Regions from separate parts of the Mesorhizobium sp. M0340 genome, predicted to be linked through region 2. Evidence: predicted binding sites of a transcription regulator. Region 2 holds the regulator's gene; each other region holds the start of a gene.
What was found. The regulator PhoB, encoded in region 2, activates phosphate uptake and scavenging genes when phosphate is short. The targets are predictions, from matches to a motif close to TGTCATNNANCTGTCAT.

Region 1 (7,601 bases), on a different contig from region 2:
TTCGCCAAGTGCAGAAAAACGCGGGTATTTGGGGGTGATCTGAGGCTGATCGAGACGGAATTCCGGCTGCAGATCGTAGCTGATCCATTGCGTCAGGAAGAGCGGCAGGCGCTCCCAGTGCGATTGCCTCAGCACTTGCGGCAGGCTGAAGAACCACAAGGCATAGACGAGGTAGAGCAGGATGCCGGCGAACAGCACCAGCGGGCCGAAGCGTTTGTACAAGGGCCGTCGGAACACTTGGGGAAAGCGCTCCTCTATCGCCTGCATCTCATCGGCGGTCATCGCGGTCATGGGCAGTCTTCTTGTTGATTTGCCAAGATCTTTTCCAAAAACCGGAATCCACTTTTTGGGATCATGGTCAGGCGCCCATCATGAAGGCCTGCTCGCCGACGAGCTTGCGACGAAGCCAGGCGGAGAACTGGTCGACGAGGAAGATGGTGGTGAACAACAGCAGCACCAGTGCCAGCGTCTTGGCGCCAAAGCCGCGTGAGATGGAGAGCTTCAGCTCCTCGCCGATGCCGCCTCCGCCGACCGCGCCGATGATGGTCGAGATACGGACATTGATCTCGATCCTGAGCAGCGCATAGGACATGAAATTGGGCAGCACCTGCGGCAGGCCGGCGAAGCGCACGCGCTCGAACCAGTTGGCGCCGACCGCGCGCAGGCCTTCTTCGGCGCGCATGTCGATGTTTTCGTTGATCTCGTAAAAGAGCTTACCGAGGGCGCCGATCGAATGCAGGCCGATGGCGATGATGGCCGCGACCGGGCCAGTCGAGAGGATGGCTGCGAACAGGCCGGCAATGACGATCTCGGGGAAGGCGCGAAGCAGTTCCATGAAGCGCTTGACGACGAGCCTGAGCACCGGACTGGGTGTCAAATTGCGCGCGGCGATGAACGAGAACGGCACCGCAAAGACGAAGCCGATGAAAGTGGAAACCAGCGCCACGTTGAGCGTGGTGAGCATCAGCTCGAAATATTCGGGTAGGTAAAAACCGCCCCAGAGATAAACGCGGCCAAGCGGGAAGTTGAACTCCTGGCTGCCCTTGTCGTGCGGCGATGCGATGTCGAACAGCGCCCGCCAGACGTCGTTCCAGTCTTTGGGAACAAGCCAGCTAAGGAAATCCAGTATGTGCGGCAGCCGATCGAAGAAATGTCCGGCATTGGCCTCGTCGGCAAACCACATGGCTGTGCACATGGCGATAAGCAGCAAACCGATGCCGAGCGCCGTGTAGAACCGGCGCAAGGACGTCTGCCGTCGCCAGGAGTCGGCTGTCCGCCGGGTCGCGTCTGAACGGATCGTGGCTGAGATGGTCATGATCGGGCATGCAAAAAGGGCGGCGCTGATAAGGCCGCCCTTTGCAACTGCATTCAGCCGCCGATCGCGGCTTTGCGGGCTTCGACGATGACGCTGTAGAAGTCCGGCTTCACAGGAACGTAGCCAGTGAAATCGCCGCCTTCGATGGCCTCGAAGCAGGGCTTGTCCTTGGCCGGCAGGCTGGTGAAGAAGTTGGCGAGCTTGGCGCTCATATCGCCACCGAGCGCGGTGCGCACGACCAGCGGGCCGTTCGGGATCAGGCCGGAGCGCCAGACTTCGACGAAATCGTTGGGGTCGACGGCGCCCTTGGCGACTTCCTTGTGGAAGGTGCCGGAGGTGTAGCCATTCTTGAAGTCGCCAATGCCCGAGGAGTCGTCAACCGCAACATCGACCTTGCCGTCGCGAACGGCGAGGAGGTTGTTCTCGTGGCCGCCATTGAACTGGGTCGAGGCGAAGAAGGTTTCGTTCGAGGCGCCGGTGTCCTTCGGAATCTGGGTCAGCGGGATCAGATAGCCGGAGGTCGAATCCGGGTCGGCATAGCCGAGCTTCTTGCCCTTTGCCGACTTGATGTCGGTGATGCCGGACGACTTCAGCGCCAGGCCGATCGAATAATAGCCGGTCGCGCCGTCGGTCTGCTGGGTGGTGAGGATCGGGGTCACGGCGTTCGGATCCTTGAGGTAGACGCTGGCATAGCCTGACGCGCCAAGCTCGGCGAAATCGAGGGTGCCGCCGAGCAGGCCCTGGATTACGCCGTCATAGTCGGCGGCCGGGAACAGCGAGACCTTCTCGAAGCCGAATTCGGACTTCAGGTGATCGGCGAGGCACTGAAAGTTGCGCAGCCGGTCCGCTTCATTTTCACCACCAAGGATGCCGATGCGGAATTCCTTGATATCCTGGGCGTGAGCGGCACTTGTTGCGATGGCGAGCAATGAAACCGCGCCAAAAACCATCTTCCTGAACATTATCTCTCTCCTGTTGGTTCCGGCTTCGCGCCGGAGCGTTCGAACTTTTGACGAGTGCCTTTGACGCGGGCGGGCGATCAGGCCGTTCTCAGTAGCCAGGGAATACGGGCTCGAGCGGTCCGGCGGATGCAGCGATTTTCTGTTTGATGGCGACGCTGGTCGAGGTGATGGCCTCGGAGATTTCGCCGCCATTGCTGTCGGCGCCGTAGACCATGCGCACGGCCTCGCGGTTGAGGTCTTCGGGCGGGCCGTCGAAGACAACCTTGCCGGCGGCCATGCCGATGATACGGCTGCAATAGTTGCGGGCCGTATCAAGCGTATGCAGATTTGTGATGACGGTGATGCCTTCGCGCAAATTGATGTCCTGCAGCGAATCCATCACCACCTTGGCGTTGAGCGGATCGAGCGAGGCGATCGGCTCGTCCGCCAACAGCACCTTCGGCTGCTGCATCATGGCACGCGCAATAGCAACGCGCTGCTGCTGGCCGCCGGAAAGCGTGCCGGCGGGCTGCAGTACGGTGCGGGCGATGTCGAGACGCTCAAGGGCCGCAACAGCCTCGGCGCATTCACTGCGCGAGAACATGCCGAACAGGTTGGACAGCGTCGAGCGGTGGTTGAGCCGGCCGAGCAGCACATTGGTCAGCACGTCCAGGCGCGGCACCAGATTGAACTGCTGGAAGATCATGGCGCAGTCGCGCTGCCATCGCCGGAGCGGCGAGCCGCGCAACCCGGAGACTTCGACGCCGTCGAACAGGATGGATCCCTGGCTGGGATCGATGAGGCGGTTGATCATGCGTAGAAGCGTCGATTTGCCGGCGCCGGAACGGCCGATGATGCCGACCATCTGACCGTGCGGGATCGCGATGTCGACATTGCTGACGGCGGTGTTCTTGCCGAACCGGCGGGTGACGCCGCGGATTTCGAGCGTAGCTGACATGGTGCAGGCTCCAGTCCAATCGCAATTGAAGGTCTGTTAACCCTCGCTAGCGCAGCCGCATGAACCTGCGGTGTCGGAACGATGTCAGTTTTGTTACTGCCCACAGGTACGCCTCGCCCGGGGAATTCATCCGCGCGCCTTTGGATCAGCCCAGGACAAGAAGCTCCTCGAAATGCTTCATGTCCTTGAAGCTGCAAAATGCCGGAGGCAGCAGCTCGATCACTGGAGTCTGACGGACGGCAGCGAGAGGCAATCATCGAATAGTTGTTGCCATTGCGTTATCCTTTCATCGTCGAGACGGCGGATCTGATAGGCGAAGGTTATGTGGAACGTGTAGCTGTCGTGGTCGGGATGCCGATATCCGAAGGGCGCCGACAAGGCATCGCGCCATGCGCGCAGGATACGCACGTCCTCATCGGTTGCGCCGGCAACGGTCAAGCCCGTCGGCACGACATCGACAACCCTGATCTTGAAGGCGCCGCGGCCTTCGAAGCCGTTCAGGCGTTCCTGATAGAGGCGGGTCATGTCGTCGATGCTGGTGTCGAGGGGCGCATCCTCAGGCCAATAGGGAAGCCGGCGCCGATATTCGATGATGCCCTGGAACAGCGTCATGTGCAGGCTGGAGACCGGCGTGAAGGCCAGCCGGTCGGTATGGGGCATGGCGCGCATCCGCTCACGCACTTCGACCACCACTGCCTCGGACGGCGAGCCGTCGACGAGATGGCAGACGACCGTGTTGCCGGGCTCGGTCAGGAAATTGCCAGAGGTGTCGTAGCGCCTGCCGAGATGCAGCGGAGGGGTCAGGTTCGAGCCGGCAAAGTATCCGGCGAGCGAAGGTTTGACTGAAACAGGCATTGCGATCTCCAGAGGAAAGGCCGCGTTCTGCCCCGACGATGTGTCAGGGACATCAAAACCGTGCCAAGAAGTAGAATATCAAAGGCAGGACTCGCCAAGCGATTCTGCCGGGGTTTGCACATCATCAAGATTGAAATAAAGATTCAAACTCGTATCAAAGAGAGGCTTCCTAATTGCTACGTTGGCGCCAGTGGTTGCGGCTGTATGCTGCAGGGGTAGTCGCTGCGATAAGTTTCACAGTGGCCCTGGTTTTGATGTCCGTATATCGGGTTGGTAGCTTGAACCATCCAATACCGGGATACTTGTACAATTATGGAAATGGGCGCGACGCGGCCATTATTATAATGATTCTCATTTTTTTAATTGCGCTAGTTACGATAAATTTTGCAAATAAGATTGAGGAAAAAACCAAATCGCTTGTAGATATTGGTTATGACAAAAAAATTATAGAACTTATCAGGTTAAATCAGACTGGTGGTGCTATTCTTATCACGTTAGGATTTCTTTCTATTATTTTGGACATTTGCCTGAGCGGCTGACTTATTCGGGACGTCAACCCCCATGCTTCTCCAAAAACTGATTGGCCGACAGTTCCCGAAAATCGTCGAGCGCGGCGCGCAGCCGGGCGTGATCCCAATCCCACCAGGCGAGCGCCTGGTAGCGCTCCGCGGTGCGGCGGTCGAAGCGTTCGCGGATCGGCTTGGCCGGTACGCCGGCGACGATGGTGTAGGGCGCGACGTCCTTCGACACCACTGCGCCGGCGCCGACTGCCGCTCCATCGCCAACAGTAACACCGGGCAGGATGGTCGAGCCATGGCCGAGCCAGGTGTCGTGGCCGATGGTGACGCGTTTGGCGCGGCGCTGGGCGAAGAATTCGCTCTCGTGCTCGGCGTCGTCCCAATAGTCGGAGGCGCGATAGGTGAAATGGTGCAGCGTCGGCCGCCAGGTCGGATGGTTGGTGGCGTTGATGCGCACATTGGCGGCGATGTTGGCGAATTTGCCGATCGTCGCGCACCAGACGCCGCAGTCCTGCATCATGTAGGAATAGTCGCCCAACGCACTTTCCGAAACCCGGCAGCGCTCGGCGACTTCGGTCCAGCGGCCAAGCGTTGAGTTCTCTACTTCCGCCGTCTCGTGGATCAGCGGCGCCTCCGACAGTTTCCTCGTCATGCGGCGATTTTTCCGGCGGCGAAGGCGGTCACGTCGATGATACGGTCGGCCACCGCCTCGCGCACGTCGTGGTCGTGGAAGATGCCGAGCAAGGCGACGCCCGAGGCCTTCTTGGCGGCGATCAGGGAAATCACCACGTCGCGGTTCCTTGCGTCGAGCGAGGCGGTCGGCTCGTCTAGCAGCAGGATCGGATGCTCGGTGATGAAGCCGCGCGCGATGTTGACGCGCTGCTGTTCGCCGCCGGAGAACGTCGCCGGCGGCAGCGCCCAGAGTTTTTCCGGCAGGTTCAGCTGCGCCAGCAAGGCACGTGCCTTGCCGCGCGCGACCTCACGCTCCTCGCCGCGCTCGACCAGCGGCTCGGCGACGACATCGAGCGCCGAGACACGCGGCACGGTGCGCAGGAACTGGCTGACATAGCCGATGGTAAGCCGGCGCACGGCAAGCACGGTGCGCGGGCTGGCAGTTGCGAGATCGATGAGCCCGCCCTCGTGCTGGACGATGATCTGGCCTTCATCGGCGGCATAATTGCCGTAGAGCATTTTCAGGATCGAGCTCTTGCCGGCGCCGGACGGGCCGCCGAGCACGGCGCATTCGCCGGCCCTGATCGCGAACGAGACGCCGGCGACGACCGGCAATTTGATGCCGTCGCGCAGATGCATGGTGAAGCTCTTGGCGACGTCGGAGACAACGAGCGGGGTTGCCATAGTCACACCTGCAGAATGGAAGAAACGAGAAGCTGGGTGTAGGGCGCGCGCGGATCGTCGAGGACGCGGTCGGTGAGGCCGCTTTCGACGACGCGGCCGTCCTTCATCACCATCATGCGCTGCGACAACAGCCGCGCCACGGCGAGATCGTGGGTGACGACGATGGCCGCCAGGCCGAGATCGGTGACCAGGCCGCGCAACAGATCGAGCAGGCGCGCCTGCACCGAGACGTCGAGGCCGCCGGTCGGCTCGTCCATGAACACCAGCCGCGGCCCGGTGACGAGGTTGCGGGCGATCTGCAGGCGCTGGCGCATGCCGCCGGAAAAGGCGCGCGGCTCGTCGTCGATGCGGTCTTCGTCGATCTCGACGCGCGACAGCCAGTCGACCGCCGTCGCGCGGATTTTGCCGTAGTGACGGTCGCCGACCGCCATCAGCCGCTCGCCGACATTGGCGCCGGCCGACACCGTCATGCGCAGCCCGTCGGCGGGGTTCTGATGGACAAAGCCCCAGTCGGTGCGCATCAAAAAGCGGCGCTCGGCCTCGCTCATGCGATAGAGCTCGCGGAATTGGCCGTCGCGCATGCGGTAGCTGGCGGTGCCGGAGCTGGGCAGTAGCCTTGTCGACAGGCAGTTGAGCAAAGTGGTCTTGCCGGAGCCGGATTCGCCGACCACCGCCAGCACTTCACCCGGCCAGAGGTCGAAGGTGACGTCCTCGCAGCCGACGCGCGAGCCGTAGAATTTGGACAGCGCCGAAACGCGCAGCAGCGGTTCGTCGGTCATTGGGCCGGCTCCGTTTTTTCCAGGGCAAGAGGGGTTTCAGGCGCAAGATGGCCGCGATGGCCTTCGGCCCGCCGCTTCTCGCAATGATCGGTGTCGGAGCAGACGAACATGTGGCCGCCATGGTCGTCGAGGATAACTTCGTCGAGATAGACGTTCTCGGCCGCGCACAGCGCGCAGGGCTGGTCGAAGGTCTGCACCTCGAACGGATGGTCCTCGAAGTCGAGGCTGACCACATCGGTGAAGGGCGGCAGTGCATAGATGCGCTTTTCGCGGCCGGCCCCGAACAATTGCAAAGCCGGCGAACGGTGCATCTTCGGATTGTCGAATTTCGGCGTCGGCGACGGGTCCATGACATAGCGGCGCTCCACCTTGACCGGATAGGCGTAGGTGGTGGCGATGCGGCCATGTTTGGCGATGTCCTCGTAAAGCTTGACATGCATGAGCCCGTATTCCTCCAGCGCATGCATCTTGCGCGTCTCGGTTTCGCGCGGTTCGAGAAAGCGCAACGGCTCGGGGATCGGCACCTGATAGACCAGCACCTGGCCGGCGCTCAGCGGATATTCAGGGATGCGGTGGCGAGTCTGGATGATGGTCGCCTTCGCCGTCTCGGTGGTGACAGCGACATTGGCGACCTTCTTGAAGAAGGCGCGGATCGAGACGGCATTGGTGGTGTCGTCGGCGCCCTGGTCGATGACCTTCAGCACATCGAGGGGACCAATGATCGAAGCGGTGACCTGCACACCGCCGGTGCCCCACCCATAGGGCATCGGCATTTCGCGCGAGGCGAACGGCACCTGATAGCCAGGGATGGCGATACCCTTGAGGATCGCCCGGCGGATCATCCGCTTGGTCTGCTCGTCGAGATAGGCGAAGTTGTAG
Region 2 (7,601 bases):
ACCGCTGGCGACCCACCATGCGGCACCCCGCCAGACCAGAAGGCCGCCCAGCGTCACGATGAAGGCCGGCACCTCGAGATAAGCGATGATGTATCCCTGGAACGCTCCGATAAGAAGGCCGAGCGCCAGGCCAATGGCCAGCGCCAGGATCCAGATCCAGGGGTTGCCGAGTTGCAGACCGATCATTCGCACCAGGAAATGCACCTGCGCAAAGCCCATGACTACGCCAATCAGGCCTTCGGCGGAACCGACCGACAGGTCGATATTGCGCATGACGATAACCAGCACCATTCCGGCGGCCATTATGGCCACGGCGGAAGTCTGCACCGAGAGGTTCCAGAGATTGCGTGGCGTCAGGAAGGTCCGGCTGTCGAAGTCGAACGGATTGACGCCGAGCCGTACGCTGGAAACGACATGCAGGCCGATCCAGATGACCAACAGCGCGCCGACCATGCCGAGCATGCGGGTGTCGATCTCGGTTGCCTTGAGAAACCGGGCAACGATGCCGAGCTCGGATTCCCGCGCCCGGTCTGCCGTGCTGTCGACCGGCGTGTTGGAAGTCGTGTCGGTCATCATGTTTCTCCCGCCGGGTTGCCGTCTGCCGCGGATGCCGGAAGCAGCCTAGAAGTTATCCGCCGGAAGCGGAAAAACAATTCTTTTTGAAAAAACGCCGCGGCGAGCGGCCGCGGCGTTCGGACTTCTCGGAAACGTCGGCTCAGTTGCAGACCGCAACAGTGCCAGCCGCCACGCCGGCGCAGACCTCTTCTTTCTTGATCCAACCGGCGTCGATGACGACGTTGAGGTTATCCTTGGTGATGGCCACCGGAGTCAGGAACAGCGACTTGACCGTGTTGCCGCCGGGCGTGGTGAAATCCTTCACGCCGGCAATGTCGGTCATCTGCTTGCCGTCGGCAAGCTGCGAGGCGATCTCGGCGGCGTTCTTACCGAGCTCGCGCGCGTCCTTCCACACCGACACGGTCTGTGTGCCAAGCGCGATGCGGTTCAGTGCGGCGTGGTCGCCGTCCTGGCCCGAGACCGGAACCGATCCGGCCAGCCCTTGCGCCGTCAGCGCGGCGACGACGCCACCGGCGGTGCCGTCATTGGCCGCGACCACGGCATCGACCTTGTTGTCGTTGGCGGTCAGGAACTGTTCCATGTTCTTCTGAGCGTTGGCCGGCAGCCAGCCGTCCGTATAGGCCTCGCCGACATTCTTGATCTTGCCGCTGTCGATGGCCTCCTTCAGCACCTCCATCGAACCGGCAAACAGGAAATCGGCATTCGGATCGGAACCCGAACCCTTGATGAAGACGTAATTGCCTTCCGGCTTCACCTTGAAGACTTCGCGGGCCTGCATGCGGCCGACTTCCTTGTTGTCGAAGGTCAGATAGAACACGTCCTTGTTCTCGATCAGCCGGTCATAGCCGACGACCGGGATGCCTTCGTCCAGTGCCTTCTGCACGGCCGGCCCGATGGCCGAGGCATCCTGTGCGAGGATGATCAGCGCATTGGCACCCTGCGAGATCAGGCTCTCGACGTCGGTGAGCTGCTTGCCGGGGTTGGACTGTGCGTCGGCGGAAATATACTTGTCGCCGGCGGCCTCGATGGCCGCCTTCATTGCGGCCTCGTCGGTCTTCCAGCGCTCTTCCTGGAAGTTCGACCAGGAAACGCCGATGACCTTGTCTTTCGCCTGCGCCACCGACGCCAGCGCCAGCGTCATGGCGACACCCGCCAGAATGGCGGTCGTGAATCTCTTCATCATATCCTCCCTGCGCCGCGTACGGCGTGACCAATTGCTCAACGACCAGCTTGGAAGCTCTAATTTTTTCGAGCCTCGAAAAAATACTGGCCCGATCTCCGGCTGCTGTCAACATCGATTGTGATGGATTTTGATGACTCTGCGAGTTTTTTCGAGCGTCGGAATAAACGATGACAGCGCCACCTGCATCTGACACTATTTGCCGCATCTGACACTATTTGTCGGACATTACCGACGGCTTCCGGTTCATGAGCGGCCGCGGCAACCGGGAGGAAAGCAAAACGATGTCGGTCGGAATCCGCCACGACGATTTGCGCCGGCGCAACCGGGCGATGGTGATCTCGGCGGTGCGCCGGGCCGGCCAGCCATCGCGTACGGAGATCGCAGCCACCACCGGCCTCAGTCATTCAACCATATCGGCGATCTCCTCCGACCTGATACGGGAAGGCATCCTCGCCGAGAGCAAGGCAAGTGAGCCCGTTTCGTTGAAACGCGGTCGTCCGCAGGTCGGCCTCGCCCTCAACCCGGAAGCGGCGGCGGTGCTGACCGTGGTGTTGTCGCTGAATTTCCTGTCGGCCGCCATTATCGACTATGCGGGACAGGTGGTCGCCGAGGAACAGCGCCGGCTGGACACGCTGACCATGCCGCGCGACGAACTGATCCGCGAATGCAGGGCCATCGTCCGGCGCCGGCTTGAGGACCCAGACCTTGACGTCCGCAGTGTCGCCCGCATCGCCCTGGCGATTCAGGGCATTACCGACTCCCCTGCACGCGCCATGCTGTGGTCGCCGATCACGCCGCAGACCGACATCGCCTTTGCCGACATGCTGGAGGACGAATTCGGTATCCCGGCCACGGTGGAGAACGACTGCAATATGATGGCGGTGGCTTTGCGCTGGCGCGATCCGGATCGCTATCGCGACGACTTCATCGCCATCCTGCTTTCGCATGGCATCGGTATGGGGCTTGTGCTGAAGGGCGAACTGTTCACCGGGACGCATTCCTCGGGCGGCGAATTTGGCCACATGATCCATCGTCCGGGCGGAGCGCTCTGCCGTTGCGGGCGGCGCGGCTGCGTCGAAGCCTATGCCGGCAACTATGCCATCTGGCGCAACGCCAGGCAGATGAGCGAAGACAGCGAACCTATCGCCGACGTCAGCGACGCCGACATGCGCGCTCTGGCGGCCCGCGCGCGCGAGAAGGATGGGCCGGAACGCGAGGCCTACCGCAAGGCCGGCGAAGCGCTGGGTTTCGGTCTCGGCTCGCTGTTCGCGCTGATCGATCCAGCACCGGTCGCGATGGTCGGCGCCAGTGCCGCTGCCTTCGATCTGATCGAGCCGGCCTTGCGCAAGGCCATCGCCCAGACCGCCGGTGGCCAGCATTCGGGCTCGATCTCCTTCGACACCGAGCCAAACGAATTGCCGCTGATCCGCGAAGGCTGCGCGATGCGGGCGTTAAGCTTCGTCGACCAGGAGATTTTCGCGCCGGGCGCGCAAATGAGGCCCGGCGTCAGAAGGAACGTCGCCTGACCAGGCGGGTCAATCTTCCCTGATCGCATAGCCGGCGCCGCGGATGGTGCGGATGACATCCGGCATGCGGCCGTTATTGACGGCTTTGCGCAGCCGCCCGACATGCACGTCGACGGTGCGTTCGTCGATATAGATCGTCTCGCCCCAGACATTATCGAGCAACTGGCTACGCGAGAAGACGCGGCCCGGATGCCGCATCATGAACTCGAGCAGCCGGAATTCGGTCGGCCCGAGCCGGATCTCGCTCTTCTTGCGATAAACCCGGTGCGATTCGCGATCGAGCACGATGTCGCCGACCTTCAGCACGCTGGACAGCACTTCCGGCTTGGCGCGCCGCAGCAGCGCCTTGACCCTGGCCATGAATTCCGGTGTCGAAAACGGTTTGACCAGATAGTCGTCGGCGCCGGTCGAAAGACCGCGCACCCGGTCGCTCTCCTCGCCGCGCGCGGTCAGCATGATGATCGGCAGCCGCTCGGTTTCGGGGCGCACGCGCAACCTGCGGCAGAGCTCGATGCCGGAAACCGCCGGTATCATCCAGTCGAGCACCAGAAGGTCGGGCACATTTTCCTGCAAACGGATCTCGGCTTCGTCGCCGCGTGTCACCACCTCGACCTGGTAGCCTTCGGATTCGAGATTGTAGCGGAGCAGCACGCCCAACGGCTCCTCGTCCTCCACCACCATTATGCGTGGTGCGATCATCGGCTGGGCACCCCCATCATGTCACCGGTGCAGGCATTGTCGTTTCGTCCTGCTTCGGACGATTGACCGGCAATTGCTCGCCGGTCAGCACATAGTACGCATTTTCGGCGATGTTGGTGACATGGTCGCCGATCCGCTCGAGATTCTTGGCGCAGAACAGCAGATGCGTGCAAGCGGTGATGTTGCGCGGATCTTCCATCATGTAGGTCAACAGCTCGCGGAACACCGACGTGTATTTGACGTCGATGCGCTCGTCGGCGGCGCGCAGCTTGGCCAACGCGGCCGCATCGCCTGCAGCATATTCCTCGATGACGCCCTGCACCTGGATGAGCACTAGCTGCGCCATCGCATCGATGGAATGCGATAGGTCGCGCGGCGTGACGCTGAGGCCGACCGCGCTCACACGCTTGGCGATGTTCTTGGCAAGGTCGCCGATGCGTTCGAGGTCGCCGGCCATGCGGATCGCTCCGACGACATGGCGCAGATCGTGAGCCATTGGCTGGCGCTTGGCGATCAGGGTGATGGCGCGATCGTCCAGTTCGCGTTGACGCGCATCCATGATGGCGTCGTCGGAGACGACGCGTTGCGCCAGCACGTTGTCGGAATTCAACAGGGCCTTGGTCGCCCCGCCGACCATCGAACCGGCGAGGTCGGCCATGTCGCGGATCAGCTTGCTGATCTGCTCGAGATCCTCGTCGAAAGAAGCGACTGTGTGTTCGCCCATGGTCCTGTCCTCATATGCATGATCGGAACGGCTCAGCCGAAGCGGCCGGTGATGTAGTCCTGCGTGCGCTTCTCGCGGGGCGACGTGAATATCTTCTCGGTCCGGTCGAACTCGACCAGTTCACCCAGATACATGAAGGCGGTCTGGCGCGACACGCGCGCCGCTTGCTGCATGTTGTGGGTGACGATGACGATCGTGTAGTCGGCTTGCAGCTCGTCGATCAGTTCCTCGATCTTGGCCGTCGACAGCGGGTCGAGGGCCGAAGCCGGTTCGTCGAGCAGAATGACTTCCGGCTTCACTGCCACGGTGCGCGCGATGCAGAGCCGCTGCTGCTGGCCACCGGACAGGCTCAACCCGCTGGCGTTTAGCTTGTCCTTGACCTCGCTCCACAGCGCGGCCCGCTTCAACGCTTGCTCGACGCGGCCGTCCATCTCGGACTTGCCGAGATTCTCGTAGAGCCTGACGCCGAATGCTATGTTCTCGTAGATCGACATCGGGAACGGCGTCGGCTTCTGGAACACCATGCCGATCTTTGTCCTGAGGAGGTTGAGATCCTGCGACCGGTCGAGAATGTTCTTGCCGTCGAGCAGCACCTGGCCCTCGGCGGTCTGTTTCGGGTAGAGCTCGTAGATGCGGTTGAAGACGCGCAGCAGCGTCGATTTCCCGCAACCCGAAGGGCCGATGAAGGCTGTGACGCTGCGCTCGGGCAGCGACAGGCTGATGTCCTTCAGCGCCTTGCTCTGGCCGTAGTAGAAGTTGAGGTTCTTGACCTCGATCTTCGTCTTCTCGGTGGCCGTTTCGGTCATCGTCATGTCCGGGGACAACATCTGTGTCATCTGTCCTCTCTGCGTCCGGTAAGGCTGCGGGCGAGGATGCTCAAGCCCAGAACCGTCAGGGTGATTATGAGTGCGCCGGTCCACGCCAATTGCTGCCATTCCTCGTAAGGGCTGAGAGCGAACTGGAAGATGGTCACCGGCAGGCTGGCCATCGGCGCGTTGATATTGCTGCTCCAGAACTGGTTGTTGAGCGCGGTGAAGAGCAGCGGCGCCGTCTCGCCGGAAATGCGTGCTATCGCCAGCAATATGCCGGTGACGATGCCGGACAATGCGGCGCGGTAGGCGACCGAACGGATCACCACCCAGCGTGGCGCGCCGATCGCGGCACCGGCTTCACGCAACGCGTTCGGCACCAGGTTGAGCATGTCTTCAGTGGTGCGCACGACCACCGGAATGACCAGGATGGCAAGCGCCACGGCGCCGGCAATGGCCGAGAAATGTCCCATTGGCCGCACCATCAATTCGTAGACGAACAAGCCGATGATGATCGACGGCGCCGACAACAGGATGTCGTTGATGAAGCGGACGACGGTGGTGATGCGCGAAAAACGTCCATACTCGGCCATGTAGGTTCCCGCCAGCACGCCGATCGGCGTGCCGACGACAACGGCGATGATCGTCATCAGCAGGCTGCCCGCGATGGCATTGAGCAGGCCGCCGGCCTCGCCTGGCGGCGGCGTCATCTCGGTGAAGACCGCGAACGAAAGCCCGGCTGTGCCCTTATAGACCAACGCACCGAGGATGAGCGCCAGCCAGGCAAGCCCGATGCCGGCGGCGACGACGCAAAGCGCCATCATCACCGAATTCCTGGCTTTGCGGCGGCTGTGGAGCGATGAGGATGTCGACATCGGTCAGGCTCCCGTACGGGCGTCGATCCGCATCAGCATATAGCGGGCGGCGGCAAGGATCAGGAAGGTGATGACGAACAGGATCAGGCCGAGCGCGACCAGCGAGGAGGTGTAGAGGTCGCCGTCGGCCTCGGTAAATTCATTGGCGATGGTCGCCGAGATCGTCGTGCCCGGTGCGAACAGGGAGGCACTGATGCGATGCGCGTTGCCGATGACGAAAGTCACCGCCATGGTTTCGCCGAGTGCCCGGCCGAGGCCAAGCATAACGCCGCCCATGATGCCGATGCGGGTATAGGGAATGACCACGCGCCGGGTCACCTCCCAGGTGGTGCAACCGATGCCGTAGGCCGATTCCTTCAGCACCGCCGGCACCGTATCGAAAACGTCCTTGGTGATCGAGGTGATGAAGGGCAACACCATGATGGCGAGGATCAGCGCCGAGGTCAGAAGGCCGATGCCGTAAGGAGGGCCGGCGAAAAGGCTGGATAGTCCCGGCACGCCGTGGAAGATGCTGATGATGAAGGGTTGTATCGTCGTCTGCAGGAACGGCGCGAACACGAACAGGCCCCAGATACCATAGATGATCGAGGGAATGCCGGCCAACAGCTCGACCGCTATGCCGATCGGGCGCCTGAGCGGGCGCGGGCAGAGCTCGGTGAGAAAGATTGCAATGCCGATGCCGATCGGAACCGCGATCAGGATGGCGATCGCCGCCGTTACCAGGGTGCCGTAGATCGGCGCCAGTGCGCCAAATTTTTCCGTGACCGGATTCCAGCTCTCAGTCGTCAGGAAAGAAAAACCGAAGGACGACAGCGCCTGCCATGAGCCGGCAAACAGCGAGATCGCGACACCGCCGAGGATGACCAGCACAAGGATTGCGGAAGCGCGGGTGAGTCCGCGAAATATGGCATCTGTGAGCGCGAAGCGCCGCACCGTAGCGTCCCTGGCCCGGGCTGCTGCAGATGATGGCATGGCATCGGAAGCGATGGTCATTGGGTCCTCGCAATTAAAGGCAACAGGGAGGGCGCCGTCGACGCCCTCCCTGGAGGAGATTACATAGCCGAGTAGAGCGGCTTGCCATCGTCGCCGACGACTTCCTTGGCCCACATGGCCTTGACGCTCTCAACCACCTTGTCGGGCATCGGAACGTAGTCCAGCTCGCCGGCCATCTCGTCGCCCTTGTCATACGCCCAGGCGAAGAATTTGAGC
Region 3 (7,601 bases), on a different contig from region 2:
TCGGTCGGGCCGATGGCGTTGACCACCTTGCCGTCGATGGCGACTGTACCGGCCGAAATGGTCTCCAACCCGGCGATCATCCTCAGCAGCGTGGACTTGCCGCAACCTGACGGGCCGACCAGCACGCAAAGCTCCTTGTCGGGAATGGCGATTGAGACGCCCTTCACGGCTTCGACGCCGCTGGGATAGACCTTCTTCACGTCCTTCAGATCGACGGTCGCCATCAGAGTCTCACTTTTCGGATTCGACCAGGCCACGCACGAACCAGCGTTGCATCATCACCACGACGAGAATCGGCGGCACGATAGCCAGCATTGCCGTGACCATCACGAGGTGCCATTGGGTGTCGGCATCGGCGAAGGAAACCATCTTTCTCAGCGCGATGACGATGGTGTTCATGTCGTTGCTGTTGGTGACGAGCAGCGGCCAAAGATACTGCGTCCAGCCATAGATGAAGAGGATCACGAACAGCGCGGCGATGTTTGTCCGCGACAGCGGCAGGAGGATATCAAAGAAGAAGCGCCATGGCCCGGCACCGTCGACACGCGCCGCCTCGACCAATTCGCCCGGTATGGTCATGAAGAACTGGCGAAACAGCAGCGTTGCGGTGGCTGAGGCGATCAGCGGGACGATCAGGCCGGCATAGGTGTCGATCATGCCGAGATCGACCATCACCTTGTAGGTCGGCAGGATGCGCACCTCGACTGGAAGCATCAAGGTGATGAAGATCAGCCAGAAGAAGGTCATGCGCAGCGGAAAGCGAAAGAACACGATCGCGTAGGCCGACAGGATCGAGATGAAGATCTTTCCGACCGCAACGCCGAGCGCCATGATCGTGGTGTTGAGGAGCAGCCTGCCGACGCTGACCCCGCCGATACGGCCGATGCCGCCGAACAGTGCCTCGCTGTAATTGTTCCATAGCTGGCTGCCCGGCAAGAGCGGCAGCGGCGGCCTGAGGATCGTTTGCAGCGTGTGCGTCGAGGCCACGAAAGTGTAGTAGATCGGAAAAGCCACGATCAATATGCCGAGGATGAGCACGGCATGGGCGATGAAGGTGCGGAGCGGGGACTGGCCGATCATCGCTGCCCTCAGCCGTAGTGGACTTTGCGTTCCACATAGCGGAACTGGATCGCTGTGAGCGCGATGACGATGGCCATCAGGATGACCGACTGCGCCGCCGAGTCGCCCAGGATCAGATTGACAAAGCCGTCATTGTAGACCTTGTAGACCACCGTCTCGGTCGTCTTGCCCGGCCCGCCGCCGGTGACGGCATGAACGATGCCGAACGTGTCGAACAGGGCATAGACGGTGTTGACGACCAGCAGGAAAAAGGTTGTCGGAGCAAGCAGCGGGAAGACGATGGTCCAGAAGCGCTTGGTTTCGCCGGCGCCGTCCATGGCCGCCGCTTCGATCAGCGTTTTCGGCACCGCCTGCAGGCCGGCGACGAAGAACAGGAAATTGTAGCTGATCTGCTTCCAGGCAGCCGCCGACACCAGCAGGATCATGGCGTGGGTGCCGTTGAGCAGTGGGTCCCATGCGATGCCGAGGCTTCTCAGCAAATAGGCCAACGAGCCTATCGAAGGGTTGAACAGAAACAGCCACAGCATGCCGGCAATCGCCGGCGCCACGGCATAAGGCCATATCAACAGTGTGCGGTAGAGGCCTTTGCCGCGCACGGCCTTCTCGGCCATGACCGCGAGCAGCAGGGCCACAACCATGGCAACGATCGCGGTCGCAAGCGAGAACACCACCGTAACCTTGATCGAGTTGAGGTAGGCCGGATCGGCCAGCACCTTCCGGAAATTGGCAAACCAGACGAACCTGCTCTTCAGCCCGAACGGGTCTTGCCTGAGCATCGACTGGTAAAGCGCCTGACCGGCCGGCCAGTAGAAGAAAACCAGGGTTATGGCGAGCTGTGGCGCCACCAGCAGGTAGGGCAGGATCTTGTTGGGAAAGACGACGCGTGGAGACAGGCTGATTTCCCTCGCTATCCAGGCATCGCCCACGCGCGCTCGCGTGGGCGATATTCCAACCGACTGACCGAGACGATCTCGTTAGTTGTCCAGGGCTTCCTTGATTGCGGCGTTGCCGCGCGCGACCGCATTGTCGAGGGCCTGCTGGGCGGTTTGCTGGCCGGCCAGCATCTTCTCCAGCTCCTCGTTCTGGATATCGCGCACCTGCGGCAGATTCGGCAGGCGCACGCCCTTCGAATTGTCGGTCGGCGACTTGCCGATCATCTGCAGGATGGGTGTCTCGCGGCCGGGGTTCTTTTCATAGAAGCCTGATTTCTTGGTCGCCTCGTACGCGGCGAGCGTCACAGGCAGGTATCCCGACTTCTGGTGCAGGTATTCCTGCACATCAGTCTTGGACAGATAGGCAAAGAAGGCGGCAACGCCCTTGTATTCCTCGTCCGACTTGTTGCCGAACACCCACAGGCTGGCACCGCCCGGCGTCGTGTTCTGCGGGGCACCCTTGGCGTCACTGTCGTAGGGAAGCTGGCCGATGCCATAATTCATGCCGGACTTGACGATATCGCCGAGGCCGCCCGACGATTCAGTGAAGATGCCGCATTCGCCGGCGAGGAAGATCTGCTTGGCTTCGGAGGTGCGTCCGCCATATTTGAACGTGCCGTCCTTGGCCAGGTCGGCGAGCGCCTGGAAGTGGTTGACGAAAATCGGCGCATTGATCTTGAGTTCGACGTCGCCGCCGGCCAGGCCGTTCTGCTGGGTGGCCCAAGGCACGTCATTCCACGCCGCGAAATTCTCCAGATGGATCCAGGTCAGCCAGGTCGAGGTATAGCCGCAAGAGGCGGCGCCGCTCGTTTTGATCTTCTTGGCGGCTTCCCAAACCTCGTTCCAGGTCTTGGGCGGATTGTTCACGTCGAGGCCTGCCTTCTGGAAGATGTCCTTGTTGTAGTAGAGGATCGGCGAGGAGGAGTTGTAGGGGAAGGACAGCATGGTGCCGTCCGGCTTGGAATAATAGCCGACGATGCCGGGCAGATACTGGCTCTTGTCGAAAGTCATCCCGGCGCCGGTCATCACATCGGCCACCGGCTTTATCGCACCCTCGGCCGCCATCATCACGCCGGTGCCGACGTCGAACACCTGGAGGATATCGGGCGCTTGCCCGGCACGAAAGGCAGCGATGCCGGCATTCAGCGTCTCCGGATAGGTGCCCTTGAACACCGGAACGAGCTCATATTCGCTCTGGCTGGCGTTGAAATCCTTGGAGATCTTGGCGACGACCTCGGCGTTAGCGCCGGTCATGGCGTGCCACCAGCTGATCTGCGTGACGGCGAAGGCGGAGGTGGTGGAAAGCAGGGTCACGGTGGCGGCGATACCGGCCGCAAAGCCGAAGAACTTCATGTTTCATCTCCCGTTTGTCATTGGCGAAAGGGGCACCTCCGCAAAGCCAATATGTGGCGCTGATGACAATCGGACAACGGTTTTGTTGCCAATCAATGAACACCATTCCTTCCTAAAGTGCACTCGCTACCGAAACCGGGCGTCAGAAACGACATCACCGCCTTTTTCGGCGCAGCGGCATCGGTTTTCCCCCGAAAAGACCCGCCTCATGGCCTACGGGTTAACTATTCGTTAAAATCTCCAAGAGCTAATCCGTCACACCTCCCCTGTTAGTTTTGACCGAGTGAACCAGGATGCTGACGGTCTATAATTGTATCGTAAATCAGCACGACCTGAGACTGGTTGCGCTCGCCGCACTCGTCTGTGGAATTTCTTGTTTCTCTGCGGTTAATCTCCTTAAGCATGTCGGCCGATCGACCGAGCGAAACCGGCTTGTCTGGCTGATGATCGCCGCGGCCTCGACCGGGTTCGGCATATGGGCGACGCATTTCATCGCCATGACCGCGTTTACGCCGGGAATACCGAACGCATACAATCCGGGATTATCCGCCTTTTCGCTTGCCGCCGCCGTCATCCTGACCGCGCTTGGGATGTGGGTCGCCACCTTGCGCCGCGGCATCGACCATTTCCTCGTCGGTGGTGCCATTCTGGGCGGCGCCATCGCGACGATGCACTACATCGGCATGGCGGCTTTCGAGGTCGAAGGCCGGGTCGTATGGAACCTGCTCCTTGTCGCGATATCGCTTCTGGCCGGCGTGACCCTTGCGGCACTGGCGCTCCTGGTCGTCTTGCGCCGCCCGTCAGCACTCGCGACTCTCGGCGGCGCCGCGCTTTTGACGCTGGCCATTTGCAGCTTGCATTTCATCGCGATGGCCGCGGTGTCGATCATTCCGGATTCCTCGATTGAAATATCCGAACATTCCGTCGAGCCCATTTCCCAGGCCTTTGCCGCAGCGGTCGCCAGCCTTGTAATCCTTGTGCTGTCAGGTGCCGCGCTGTGGATCGATCTGCGCTTTCGCCGCCAGAAGCTCGAGGCCGAGCGCATGCACGATCTCGCCAATGCGGCGGTGGAAGGTCTGATCGTTTGCGATGGCACCCGCATCGTCAGCGCCAATGACAGTATGGCGAAGCTGACCGGAACAGCGACAGCCACCCTGAACACGATGCAACTCGGCGAGCTTTTCGACGGACAGAGCGCAGCCGCTATGTCCGGCTTCGGCGAACAGGCGCAGGAAGCGAAATTAAGGGGCAGCGACGGCGCGAGAATTCCTGTCGAGCTGATCGCCAGGAAGATCACCTACTGCGGCAGGCCTCATACGGTGCTTGCCGTTCGCGACATCCGTGAGCGCAAGAAGGCAGAAGAAGAGATCCTCCGCCTCGCGCATTTCGATCCGCTTACCGGGCTTGCCAATCGGCGGAGCTTTTCTTCCCGGCTGGAAGCAGAATTCGCCTCGATGGATCGTGGCGGCAAGGATGGATATCTGGCGCTCCTGCTGCTTAACCTCGACCGGTTCAAGCAAGTCAACGACCTCTACGGCCACAGCGCCGGTGACGCGATGCTGCAGAAGCTCGCGCACTGCATCTCCGGCATCCCGCGCAACGGACAGATGCTCGCGCGTCTCGGCGGTGACGAATTTGCCATCATAGCTCCGAACCTCCCCGACCCCCTGGCCGCAGGCCGGATAGCCGAGGACTTGTTGGCGGCGATCCGCGAGGAAAACAGGGTTTCGGTCGGCTCCGGCCTCGTCTCGGCCAGCATCGGCATCGCCTTCTTTCCGCTGGATGCCGAAGACCAGGCCGGCCTGATCAGCCATGCCGACACGGCACTCCATCGCGCCAAAACCGAAGGCAGGGACACTTACCGGTTTTTCGAGATAGCCATGGGCACTGCGGCCCGCGACAAGCGCGTGATGGAGCATGAATTGCGCCAGGCCATCGCCCGCAAGGAGTTCCACCTCGTCTACCAGCCTCAGAAGGAAATCCGCGGCGGCAGGATGATCGGCTTCGAAGCCCTGGTCCGGTGGCAGCACCCTGAGCGGGGCGATATTTCTCCGGCTGTTTTCATCCCCGTGGCCGAGGACAGTGGCGCGATCGCCCAGATCGGCGACTGGGTGCTGACGACGGCTTGTAACGATGCTGCTCGCTGGACAAATCCGCTGATGGTCGCTGTCAACGTCTCCGCCGTGCAGCTTCACAATCCGAACTTCAGCCGCAAGGTGCATGACGCACTGGCGAGGTCAGGCCTGGCACCCGGCAGGCTGGAACTGGAGATCACCGAAACAGCCCTGGTGAAGGATATGCCCCGCGCGCTGGCAGCCTTGAGGCAGGTCAAGGCGCTTGGCGTGCATGTAGCGATGGACGATTTTGGCACCGGCTACTCTTCGCTGTCCAACCTTAGTGCCTTTCCCTTCGACAAGATCAAGATCGACGGGTCGTTCATCAAATCGGTCGACAAGAACGCCCAGTTCGCGGCGATCGTCCGCGCCGTGCTGGGGCTTGGACGCGGTCTCGGCCTACCGGTCCTTGCGGAAGGCATCGAGACGCCCGGTGAATTGCAGTTCCTGGACGCCGAGGCTTGCGAGATCGGGCAAGGCTATTACCTCGGCAAACCGGCTCCGATCGAGACGTTCGGCGAACTGACGGGCGTGGCTGCTCCGGCAATCCGCACAGCCAGCCGACGCGGCGCAAGCATTGCCGTGCTCAAGCCGCGCCTGCGCACGGTCTGAGCCTATCCCGGCTGAAGCGCCGCCTCGACCAGACGCTTGGCATCCGGCCCCGACCATTCGGCCGGGCCGTTCATATGGGCGATGAGGCAGCCTTGCCCATCGATCAGCATGGTGACGGGCAGACCTAGCGCCAGGCCGCGCGTCTTGACGTCGTTGAACAGCGCCATCGTGGCATCGCGATAGTAGCCGAGCGACTTGACACCGGTGTCCTCCAGGAATTTCTTCGGTTTGGCATCGTCGCCGGCATCGACGTTGACGGCAACAACCTGAAACGCATCGCTGCCCATCTCCTTCTGCAGCGCATCGAGCGCCGGCATTTCGGCGCGGCAAGGCGCACACCATGTCGCCCACAGATTGAGCAGCACCGTCTTGCCGGCATGATCGGCTATCGTCGTCGGCTTGCCGTCGGGGCCGTTGAAGGCAAGGCTTTTCAAGGATTGCGGCGGATCCGCCGGCAAAAGCGCGGCAACCTGGCCGGTAGCAGCGGCGGCGATCTTCTTGGCACGGTCGGTCTTGGCGACGCAGGCGGCGTCGTCCTTGCCGCCGGCGGCCACTTGCGCGGGCGCCTTGTTGCCAGAACTGCTTTCCCTGACATATACCGCGACCGCGCCGGCCAGCATGCCCGCAACCAAAGCGGCGAGGATGAGACGCAAAGCCGGGAAGAATCTATTGCCGTCTGCCATTTTTGAAAAACTGCTCCGGAGCACGGGTTATAGCGATGAACGACAAGAAGGCCAGCAACCAGATGTGGGGCGGACGTTTTGCCTCGGGTCCGGCCGCAATCATGGAAGCGATCAACGCGTCGATCTCGTTCGACCGCAAACTCTATGCGCAGGATATTCGCGGCTCGATCGCCCATTGCCAGATGCTGGCGCAAACGGGCATTATTTCGGCGGCCGATCAAGAAAAAATCACTCACGGGCTGAACACGATCCTGGCAGAGATCGAGACCGGCACATTCGAGTTCTCCACCAGGCTGGAAGACATCCACATGAATATCGAGGCCCGTCTGGCCGATTTGATCGGGCCCGCAGCTGGCCGCCTGCATACCGCCCGCTCGCGCAATGACCAGGTGGCGGTCGACCTCAGGCTGTGGGTCAAGGACGAGTGCTTTCGCGTCGCCGAGGCGCTGAAGGGCCTGATCACGGCGTTCCTGGATCGCGCCGAGGAGCATGCGGCAACGGTGATGCCGGGCTTCACCCACATGCAGGCGGCGCAGCCGGTGACCTTCGGCCATCACTGCATGGCCTATGTCGAGATGTTTGCGCGCGACCTGTCTCGCGTCCGCGATGCGATTGAGCGTATGGATGAAAGCCCGCTCGGCGCTGCCGCCCTTGCCGGCACCAGCTTTCCGATTGACAGGCACGAGACAGCGAAGGCGCTTGGCTTCCGCGAGCCGATGCGCAATTCGCTCGACAGCGTTTCGGATCGCGATTTCGCGCTCGAGTTCCTGGGCGTAGCAGCGATCTGCGCGACGCATCTGTCGCGACTGGCTGAAGAGATCATCATC
Region 4 (7,601 bases), on a different contig from region 2:
GCCTTTCTTCGTTTCTCTCCCGGTTCCCTGCGGCAAAAGCCTCTGCAACTTCTCTGACCCGCAATCCTTGCGAAGGCGGGGAAGAAAGGAGCATGACGAGACGGTCGAGAGCGGAGACACGGGAGGCGGAAGCGCTTCCGGCTTCACACGAAGGTTTCGAAAAACCTCCGGCCCTCCGTTCAGCCCCCAGCAAGGACCGGCAGATTGCGGGCGTCTATACAGGAATTTGGCCGCAAGGCAAGGGCAAACGGCCGACGTGTCGTAAGCAGATGAGTTGCACGCGAGTTGTCCGGTTTTATCGGGCTGCTGGCCTCATTCGCAAGGTCTTATGGATTTCCTGCCCGGACCCAAGGATGTTTTCCGGCATTTCGCCTGACAAAACAAACCGGATGCCCTGTTCGTATAATCGCGGGAGACGATCGAGGTAACGCCAACAAATCGAACAGCTCTACGCAGTCGGCAATCAGCTGCAACAATTCCCGTCTCTCGACGGCACGATCGGAGTTCGCGCATCACGCTGCAACTTCAGCTGCCTCAGCTCGTGTGTGCAGCCACTTTGCCTGTGGTTTCGGGGAAGAAATCGGGCGCCGCATGGCGCTTGCCGAACATCATGTCGTATTGCAGCAGACGGAAGTCGCGGATTGCCGGATCGATCTCTTTCTGACGCGACCAATCGGGGATGGCGTCGCCTTCCGGTGCCAACAGCAAATTACGGTCGATGACGCGGTAGCGCTCTCGCAACTGGCCGAGGAAGCCGGTGTAATATGGATGGCTGATGCCGGCCGTTTTCAGGATATGGTAGGGCAGGAAGGCCGGGCTGACGGCGCCCAGATCCTCGGCCGGGCCGCTGCGGTTCGACCAGACGATCAATGGTGTCTGGTGGTGCTGCAGCATCTGGTCGGCCGCCTCCTTGCGCGGCGCGACATTGTCCTTCAGGAAACCGGTCTCGACGTAGACCGGCCCAAGCGGCGGCAGGTGATCGCCGAAGAATGCGATGACGGTCGGCCGCTCGCGTTTCTTCGCCCATTCGATCAGCCGTTCGAGGCCGCGGTCCGCATCGGAAGAGCCTTCGGCGTAGCTCAACAGCGATTCACGTGCCCATTGGCTGATCGGCGCCTGCACCTTGTGGGTCGGATTGTTATAGCGATACGGCTCATACGGCCCGTGGTTCTGCAGGCTGACGGCGAAAAAGAAGACCGGCTCGGCGCTGGTATCGGCTTCGCGGATGATCTCGTCGGTCATCGCTGCGTCCGACGCGAGCGGTCCGCGTTTCTGCATGGGCGGCAACGTCTCCTCGGACTTGAAGTCGTTGAAGCCGAAATCGGCATAGACGGCCCCCCGATTCCAGAACCAGTTGGTGCCGGGATGGATGGCGCGTGCCCGGTAGCCCTGACTTTTCAGGAAGGTCGCCAGCGAGGGGGTCGGTGTCCGCACATATTGCTGGTAGGGAATGCTGCCCGCCGGCAGGAAGGCGTTGGAAAAGCCGGTCAGGGCCTCGAACTCGATGTTGGCCGTCATGCCGCCGAACTCGGGCGAGAACATGTAGCCCGTGCGCAGTGCCCGCACATTGGGGATAGGGTCGGGTGTGATGGTGACGCCGGGCAGCTTGGTCGGATCCCAGAAGGATTCGCTCATCACGACGATGATGTCGGGCTTCTCGGCAGGTACCGAGGCGGTCACCTGCGGTTTGCCGATCGCTTCGATCGCCTTGTCGGAATAGCCGGGCGGCGCCGAGACATGCGCCATCGGGACGTTCAGCGCGAAGGCGAGCGCAAAACCGTTCGAGGCATAGTTTTCCTTCTGGTCCCACATAATCGGGATGATCTGCAGCCGGTCGCGCGTCCACGAGAAAGTGGCATAGTCCATGATGGAGACGAAGAAAGCGATCAGCGGCACCGTCAGCGTCAGCCGGGCAAGGCGGCCCTTGTGGCTGAGCGCCGGAACGCGGCGGCGCCATAACCGCCAGCCATAGACGAGCAGCGACAGCCCGCCGACGATGCCGATCGCCAGGGCAATGGCGGTTCCCGGGCGGTCGCGGACCAGGAGCGGCATCAGTGCCACGATCTGCCGGGAATAGAGGAAATCGGTCGGATAGAGCGGATCGCCGAGATAGAGCGACTTCTGGTGGCCGACGAACGCCAGCGACAATGTCAGCGGCGCGACGATCATCAGGCTTTGATGGCTGCGGCCGAGCACGGCGTCGAGGCCGATGAGGATCAGCGCAAAAATGATGATCGTGGTCCAGCCGGGTTTGAAAGGCTGCAGAAAGAAATCAATGGTGCCGGCAAAGTTGCCGCGCACGATCAGTTCGATGGCAAACACCAGGATGGCCGCAGCCAGCAAGCTGATAAGGCCATAGCGGATGACAGGCCATCTGCGCGCCGGCAGATAGCCAGTCGACGGATCGCCTTCAAGAAACTGTGGCGCCGCCTCGGCTGCGCTCTGCTTGGTCTTTGCCACTTCAATAGTTCCCCGGCCCGCAACAAAGGCGTCACTCGATTGTCATCGAACTGTCACGCAAAGCCTAGCGCCTGCGGCGGAAATAAGAAGAGCCAGCAAACAAATCGTGAGCGGTTTTCATCATGAGTGATCGCCAAAAAGCCTGCCGAAACAGGCACTCGGCCGACGCTGAGCGGTCAAGGTTGGACTTGACTTGGGCGCACGCCTTGCGTCACAGGCAGCGAGAACCAGCAGCTGGGAGCCGACGATGGCCATCGCATTCACCTTTCCGGGGCAGGGCAGCCAGGCCGTCGGCATGGGCAAGGACCTCGCCGATACTTTTGTGGAATCGCGGCGGATCTTCGAGGAAGTCGACGACGCGCTCGGTGAAAAACTATCGCAGCTGATCTGGGAAGGCCCGGAAGAGACGCTGACGCTGACCGCCAATGCCCAGCCGGCACTGATGGCGGTGTCACTTGCCGCAGTCCGGGCGCTGGAGGCGCGCGGCTTCTCCCTGAACGGCAAGGTCACCTATGTCGCCGGCCATTCGCTCGGTGAATATTCGGCACTTGCGGCCGCTGGTTTCGTTTCGGTCGCCGACGCCGCCCGGCTGTTGCGTATCCGCGGCAATGCCATGCAGGCGGCTGTACCGGCCGGCGAGGGCGCCATGGCGGCGATCATCGGGCTGGAACAGGCCGACGTCGAGGCCGCTTGCGCAGAGGCCGCCCAAGGCACCGCCAAAGATCCCGCGCAAGCCTTGGTGTGCCAGATCGCCAACGACAATGGCGGCGGCCAGCTGGTGATCTCCGGCGCCAGGCCGGCGGTCGAACTGGCGGCGAAGCTATGCACGGAGAAGGGCGCCAAGCGGGCGCTGATGCTGCAGGTTTCGGCGCCCTTCCATTCGGCATTGATGAAGCCTGCGGCCGAGATCATGCGGGAGGCGCTGGCCGCCGTGACTAAGAGTGCGCCCGCCGTGCCGCTGGTCTCCAACGTTACGGTGGCCCCGACGAGCGATCCCGACGAGATTGCGCGCCGCCTCGTCGAACAGGTGGTCGGGCGCGTGCGCTGGCGCGAAACGGTGGAGTGGTTCGGCAGCAACGGCGTTGCGACGCTTTACGAAGTGGGCGCCGGCAAGGTGCTGTCGGGGCTGGCCCGCCGCATCAACCGCGATATTGCCACCACTGCCATCGGATCCGCGGCGGATGTCGAGGCGGCGCTGGCGGCGCTTGCATAATCAACTGGCGATTTGACCCCGCTCCATGCAAAGGGTGTTCGCTCAGATCAGGAGGCAAGAATGTTCGAATTGACCGGCCGCAAGGCGCTCGTCACCGGCGCATCGGGAGGTATCGGCGAGGCGATCGCCCGCGTGCTGCACGGCCAGGGCGCCATCGTCGGCCTGCATGGCACACGTATCGAGAAATTGGAGGCGCTGGCTGCCGAACTGGGCGACCGGGTCAAGCTTTTCCCGGCCAATCTTTCCAACCGCGACGACGTCAAGGCGCTCGGCCAGAAGGCGGAGGCCGACCTCGAAGGCGTCGACATCCTCGTCAACAATGCCGGCATCACCAAGGACGGGTTGTTCGTGCGCATGGCTGACGCCGACTGGGATAGCGTGCTCGAGGTCAACCTGACCGCCGTGTTCCGGCTGACCCGTGAGCTTACCCATCCGATGATGCGGCGCCGCCATGGCCGCATCATCAACATCACTTCAGTGGTTGGCGTCACCGGCAATCCCGGCCAGACCAATTACTGCGCCTCCAAAGCCGGTATGATCGGCTTTACCAAATCGCTGGCGCAGGAGATCGCCACCCGCAATATCACCGTCAACTGCGTCGCCCCGGGCTTCATCGAATCGGCGATGACCGCCAAGCTCAACGACAAGCAGAAAGAGGCGATCATGGCGGCGATCCCGACCCGGCGCATGGGCACGGGCGCCGAAGTCGCCTCTGCCGTCGCCTACCTCGCTTCCAACGAGGCAGCCTACGTCACCGGCCAGACCATTCATGTCAATGGCGGCATGGCAATGATCTAACACTTGGGAAAACGCTTCATTCCGTCTTGGATGCACGGGATTTTTCGTGTAATGCCGCCCGCAACCCGGCGGTTCGGGCAAAAACCGGTCCTGTTCCGCTGCGTTTCCGGCAGGACCATCTTTCAGCTTGATTAGCGGCATTCTGCCCGCTAACGAAGACAGACAACCAAAAGACGAGGATGCCCAAATGAGTGACACCGCAGAGCGCGTCAAGAAGATCGTCATCGAGCACCTTGGCGTCGATGCCGACAAGGTGACGGAGCAGGCGAGCTTCATCGATGATCTGGGCGCGGACAGCCTCGACACGGTCGAACTTGTCATGGCGTTCGAAGAAGAGTTCGGTGTCGAGATCCCGGACGACGCCGCCGAGACCATCCTGACTGTTGGCGATGCGGTGAAATACATCGACAAGGCCTCGGCCTGACGCTATTTGCAGTCATCACCGAGGAGGACCTGCGATGAGGCGTGTCGTCGTCACGGGCCTTGGGCTGCTTTCGCCGTTCGGCATGGGCTTCGAGCACAGCTGGAAGGAGCTTCTAACCGGCCGCAGCGCAGCCAAGCGCATCACCGAATTCGAGGTGGAAGACCTTGCCTGCAAGGTCGCCCACGTCATTCCGCGCGGTGACGGCTCCAACGCCACTTTCAATCCTGAAGCCGTTCTCGAGCCGAAGGAACTGCGTAAGATCGGCGATTTTATCCTGTACGGAATCGCGGCCGCCGACGAGGCACTCAAGGATTCCGGCTGGCAGCCGAAGACGCACGAGGATCAGTGCGCCACCGGCGTGCTGATCGGTTCTGGCATCGGCGGCATCGAAGGCATCGCCGAGAATGCGATGATCCTCAAGGAACGCGGCCCGCGCCGCATCAGCCCGTTCTTCATCCCCGGCCAGATCATCAACCTCGTCTCCGGCCAGGTCTCGATCCGGCATGGGCTGAAAGGCCCAAACCACGCCGTTGTCACCGCTTGCTCGACCGGTGCCCACGCCATCGGCGACGCCGCCCGCCTGATCATCTGGGGCGATGCAGACGTTATGGTCGCAGGCGGCGCCGAAGCGCCGGTGACGAGACTCTCGGTCGCCGGGTTCGCCGCTTGCCGCGCGCTCTCCACCGAGCGCAACGACGCGCCGCAAACGGCCTCGCGCCCCTATGATCGCGATCGCGACGGCTTCGTCATGGGCGAGGGCGCCGGTGTTGTCGTGCTCGAGGAACTCGAACACGCCAAGGCCCGCGGCGCCAAGATCTATGCCGAGGTCACCGGCTACGGTCTGACCGGCGACGCCTATCACATCACCGCGCCTGCCGAGGATGGCGACGGCGCTTTCCGTTGCATGACAGCGGCGCTAAACCGGGCGAAGCTGACGCCCGCAGATGTCGACTACATCAACGCGCACGGCACATCGACCATGGCCGACACGATCGAACTCGGCGCCGTCGAACGGCTGGTCGGCAACGCCGCCTCTAAGATATCGATGTCGTCGACCAAATCGTCGATTGGCCACCTGCTGGGCGCGGCTGGTGCTGCCGAGGCGATCTTTTCGATCCTCGCCATTCGCGACAACATCGCGCCGCCGACCATCAATCTCGACAATCCGGAGCGCGAAACGGCGATCGACCTGGTGCCGCACAAGCCGCGAGCCCGGCAGATCGACGTGGCGCTGTCCAACTCCTTCGGCTTCGGTGGCACCAACGCCTCGCTCGTCTTCCAGCGCTACAATGGCTGACCGCTCTGCCGGTTTCCGTCTGCCGTCAATTTTGCCATATTCGCCCCTACTCTGCCCGAGGGGATTCGTCGCAAGATCAAATGGTAGGGCGCTATGAACACAAATCCGGCCGATAACGGGGAATTCGGGCAACGGCCAGCAACGTCCGGCCCGATCGTGCCGAAAACGGCCAGCGAGGCGTTGCGGCCCGAGGCCGGCACGCCGCCGCCGAAGCGCTCGCGTGCCTCGCGCAGCCAGTTCGTCGTGTTCATGAACTTTGTCATCTCTTCGGTGATGCTGATGGTTCTGGCGGCAGGCGTTGCGCTGTATTTCGGCAAGCAGGAGTTCAACGAGCCCGGCCCGTCGGCCAATGGGGATACTTTCCTGGTCAAGCCGAATAGCGGCGTCCAGGAGATCGCCGACCAGCTTGAGCGGCGAGGACTGATCAGCGACGCCCGCATTTTCCGCCTTGGCGTGCGCGCCTTCGGCAATGATTCCGCCCTGAAGGCCGGCGAATACGAGATCAAGCCGCAGGCGTCGATGCACGACATCATGGAACTGCTGAAGAGCGGCAAGTCGGTGATGTATTCGCTGACTATCCCCGAGGGGCTGACGGTGGAGCAGGCGCTGCAACGGATCGCCGAGCAGGACGCGCTGACCGGCGATATGCCGTCGACCACTCCACCTGAGGGCAGCCTCGCCACCGACACGCTGCGCTTCACCCGCGGCGCAACACGCCAGCAGATGGTCGACAAGCTTCTGGCCGACCAGAAGAAGCTGGTCGACGAGGTCTGGCAGCGCCGAGCGCCAGATCTGCCGATCGCCAATGTTGAGGATTTTGTCACCCTGGCCTCGATCGTCGAGAAGGAGACCGGCAAGGGCGATGAACGCTCGCGCGTAGCCGCCGTCTTCCTCAATCGGCTGGCCAAGGGTATGCGGCTGCAGTCGGACCCGACCATCATCTACGGCCTCTTCGGTGGCAAGGGCAAACCTATCGATCGCCCGATCTATCAGTCGGACATCCAGAAGCCGACGCCCTACAACACCTATCTGATCAACGGTTTGCCGCCGACGCCGATCGCCAATCCCGGCCGTGCGGCGCTGGAGGCCGTCGCCAATCCGTCGAAGACCAGCGATCTCTACTTCGTCGCCGACGGCAGCGGCGGCCACGTCTTTGCCTCGACGCTCGATGAGCATAACGAGAATGTCGCTCGCTACCGGGCACTGCTGAAAAAGCAGGCGCAGGACGCCGCCAAGGCCGGGGCAACCAATACCGGAGCCGACACGCCGGCGGGAGCCATCGTTGACGATGCGGGCGCCACCGCCGCCCAGTAGGGCCGGACGCCATCAGGTTGGCCCTGTGCATGTCCGGGTGGATGTGCAAGGGCTGCTATGGCATTGAAATTCACATGATCCTGCCCGGAGAAAAT

Region 1: the regulator PhoB is predicted to act here: its motif matches at 3,296-3,312, upstream of phnC (phosphonate ABC transporter ATP-binding protein).
Region 3: the regulator PhoB is predicted to act here: its motif matches at 3,428-3,444, upstream of ugpB (sn-glycerol-3-phosphate ABC transporter substrate-binding protein UgpB).
Region 4: the regulator PhoB is predicted to act here: its motif matches at 2,501-2,517, upstream of NKI79_RS27460 (LTA synthase family protein).

The regions. Positions count from the first base shown of each region.
Region 1 covers NZ_JAMYRR010000002.1:14,166-21,766, forward strand. The annotation lists gene phnE (phosphonate ABC transporter, permease protein PhnE) at 1-291, opposite strand, end outside; gene phnE (phosphonate ABC transporter, permease protein PhnE) at 359-1,315, opposite strand; gene phnD (phosphonate ABC transporter substrate-binding protein) at 1,369-2,277, opposite strand; gene phnC (phosphonate ABC transporter ATP-binding protein) at 2,366-3,214, opposite strand; partial or broken gene NKI79_RS02775 (DUF1868 domain-containing protein) at 3,360-4,069, opposite strand; gene NKI79_RS02780 (DapH/DapD/GlmU-related protein) at 4,622-5,239, opposite strand; gene phnL (phosphonate C-P lyase system protein PhnL) at 5,236-5,943, opposite strand; gene phnK (phosphonate C-P lyase system protein PhnK) at 5,946-6,722, opposite strand; gene NKI79_RS02795 (alpha-D-ribose 1-methylphosphonate 5-phosphate C-P-lyase PhnJ) at 6,719-7,601, opposite strand, start outside.
Region 2 covers NZ_JAMYRR010000019.1:52,314-59,914, reverse strand. The annotation lists gene NKI79_RS24240 (sugar ABC transporter permease) at 1-573, opposite strand, end outside; gene xylF (D-xylose ABC transporter substrate-binding protein) at 716-1,756, opposite strand; gene NKI79_RS24230 (ROK family protein) at 2,041-3,285, shown strand; gene phoB (phosphate regulon transcriptional regulator PhoB) at 3,295-3,984, opposite strand; gene phoU (phosphate signaling complex protein PhoU) at 4,001-4,708, opposite strand; gene pstB (phosphate ABC transporter ATP-binding protein PstB) at 4,741-5,544, opposite strand; gene pstA (phosphate ABC transporter permease PstA) at 5,541-6,392, opposite strand; gene pstC (phosphate ABC transporter permease subunit PstC) at 6,396-7,385, opposite strand; gene pstS (phosphate ABC transporter substrate-binding protein PstS) at 7,445-7,601, opposite strand, start outside.
Region 3 covers NZ_JAMYRR010000022.1:40,994-48,594, forward strand. The annotation lists gene ugpC (sn-glycerol-3-phosphate ABC transporter ATP-binding protein UgpC) at 1-224, opposite strand, end outside; gene ugpE (sn-glycerol-3-phosphate ABC transporter permease UgpE) at 232-1,080, opposite strand; gene ugpA (sn-glycerol-3-phosphate ABC transporter permease UgpA) at 1,089-1,973, opposite strand; gene ugpB (sn-glycerol-3-phosphate ABC transporter substrate-binding protein UgpB) at 2,055-3,365, opposite strand; gene NKI79_RS25720 (bifunctional diguanylate cyclase/phosphodiesterase) at 3,659-6,091, shown strand; gene tlpA (thiol:disulfide interchange protein TlpA) at 6,094-6,774, opposite strand; gene argH (argininosuccinate lyase) at 6,810-7,601, shown strand, end outside.
Region 4 covers NZ_JAMYRR010000026.1:31,919-39,519, reverse strand. The annotation lists gene NKI79_RS27460 (LTA synthase family protein) at 535-2,460, opposite strand; gene fabD (ACP S-malonyltransferase) at 2,708-3,673, shown strand; gene fabG (3-oxoacyl-[acyl-carrier-protein] reductase) at 3,734-4,471, shown strand; gene NKI79_RS27445 (acyl carrier protein) at 4,659-4,895, shown strand; gene fabF (beta-ketoacyl-ACP synthase II) at 4,930-6,192, shown strand; gene mltG (endolytic transglycosylase MltG) at 6,286-7,506, shown strand.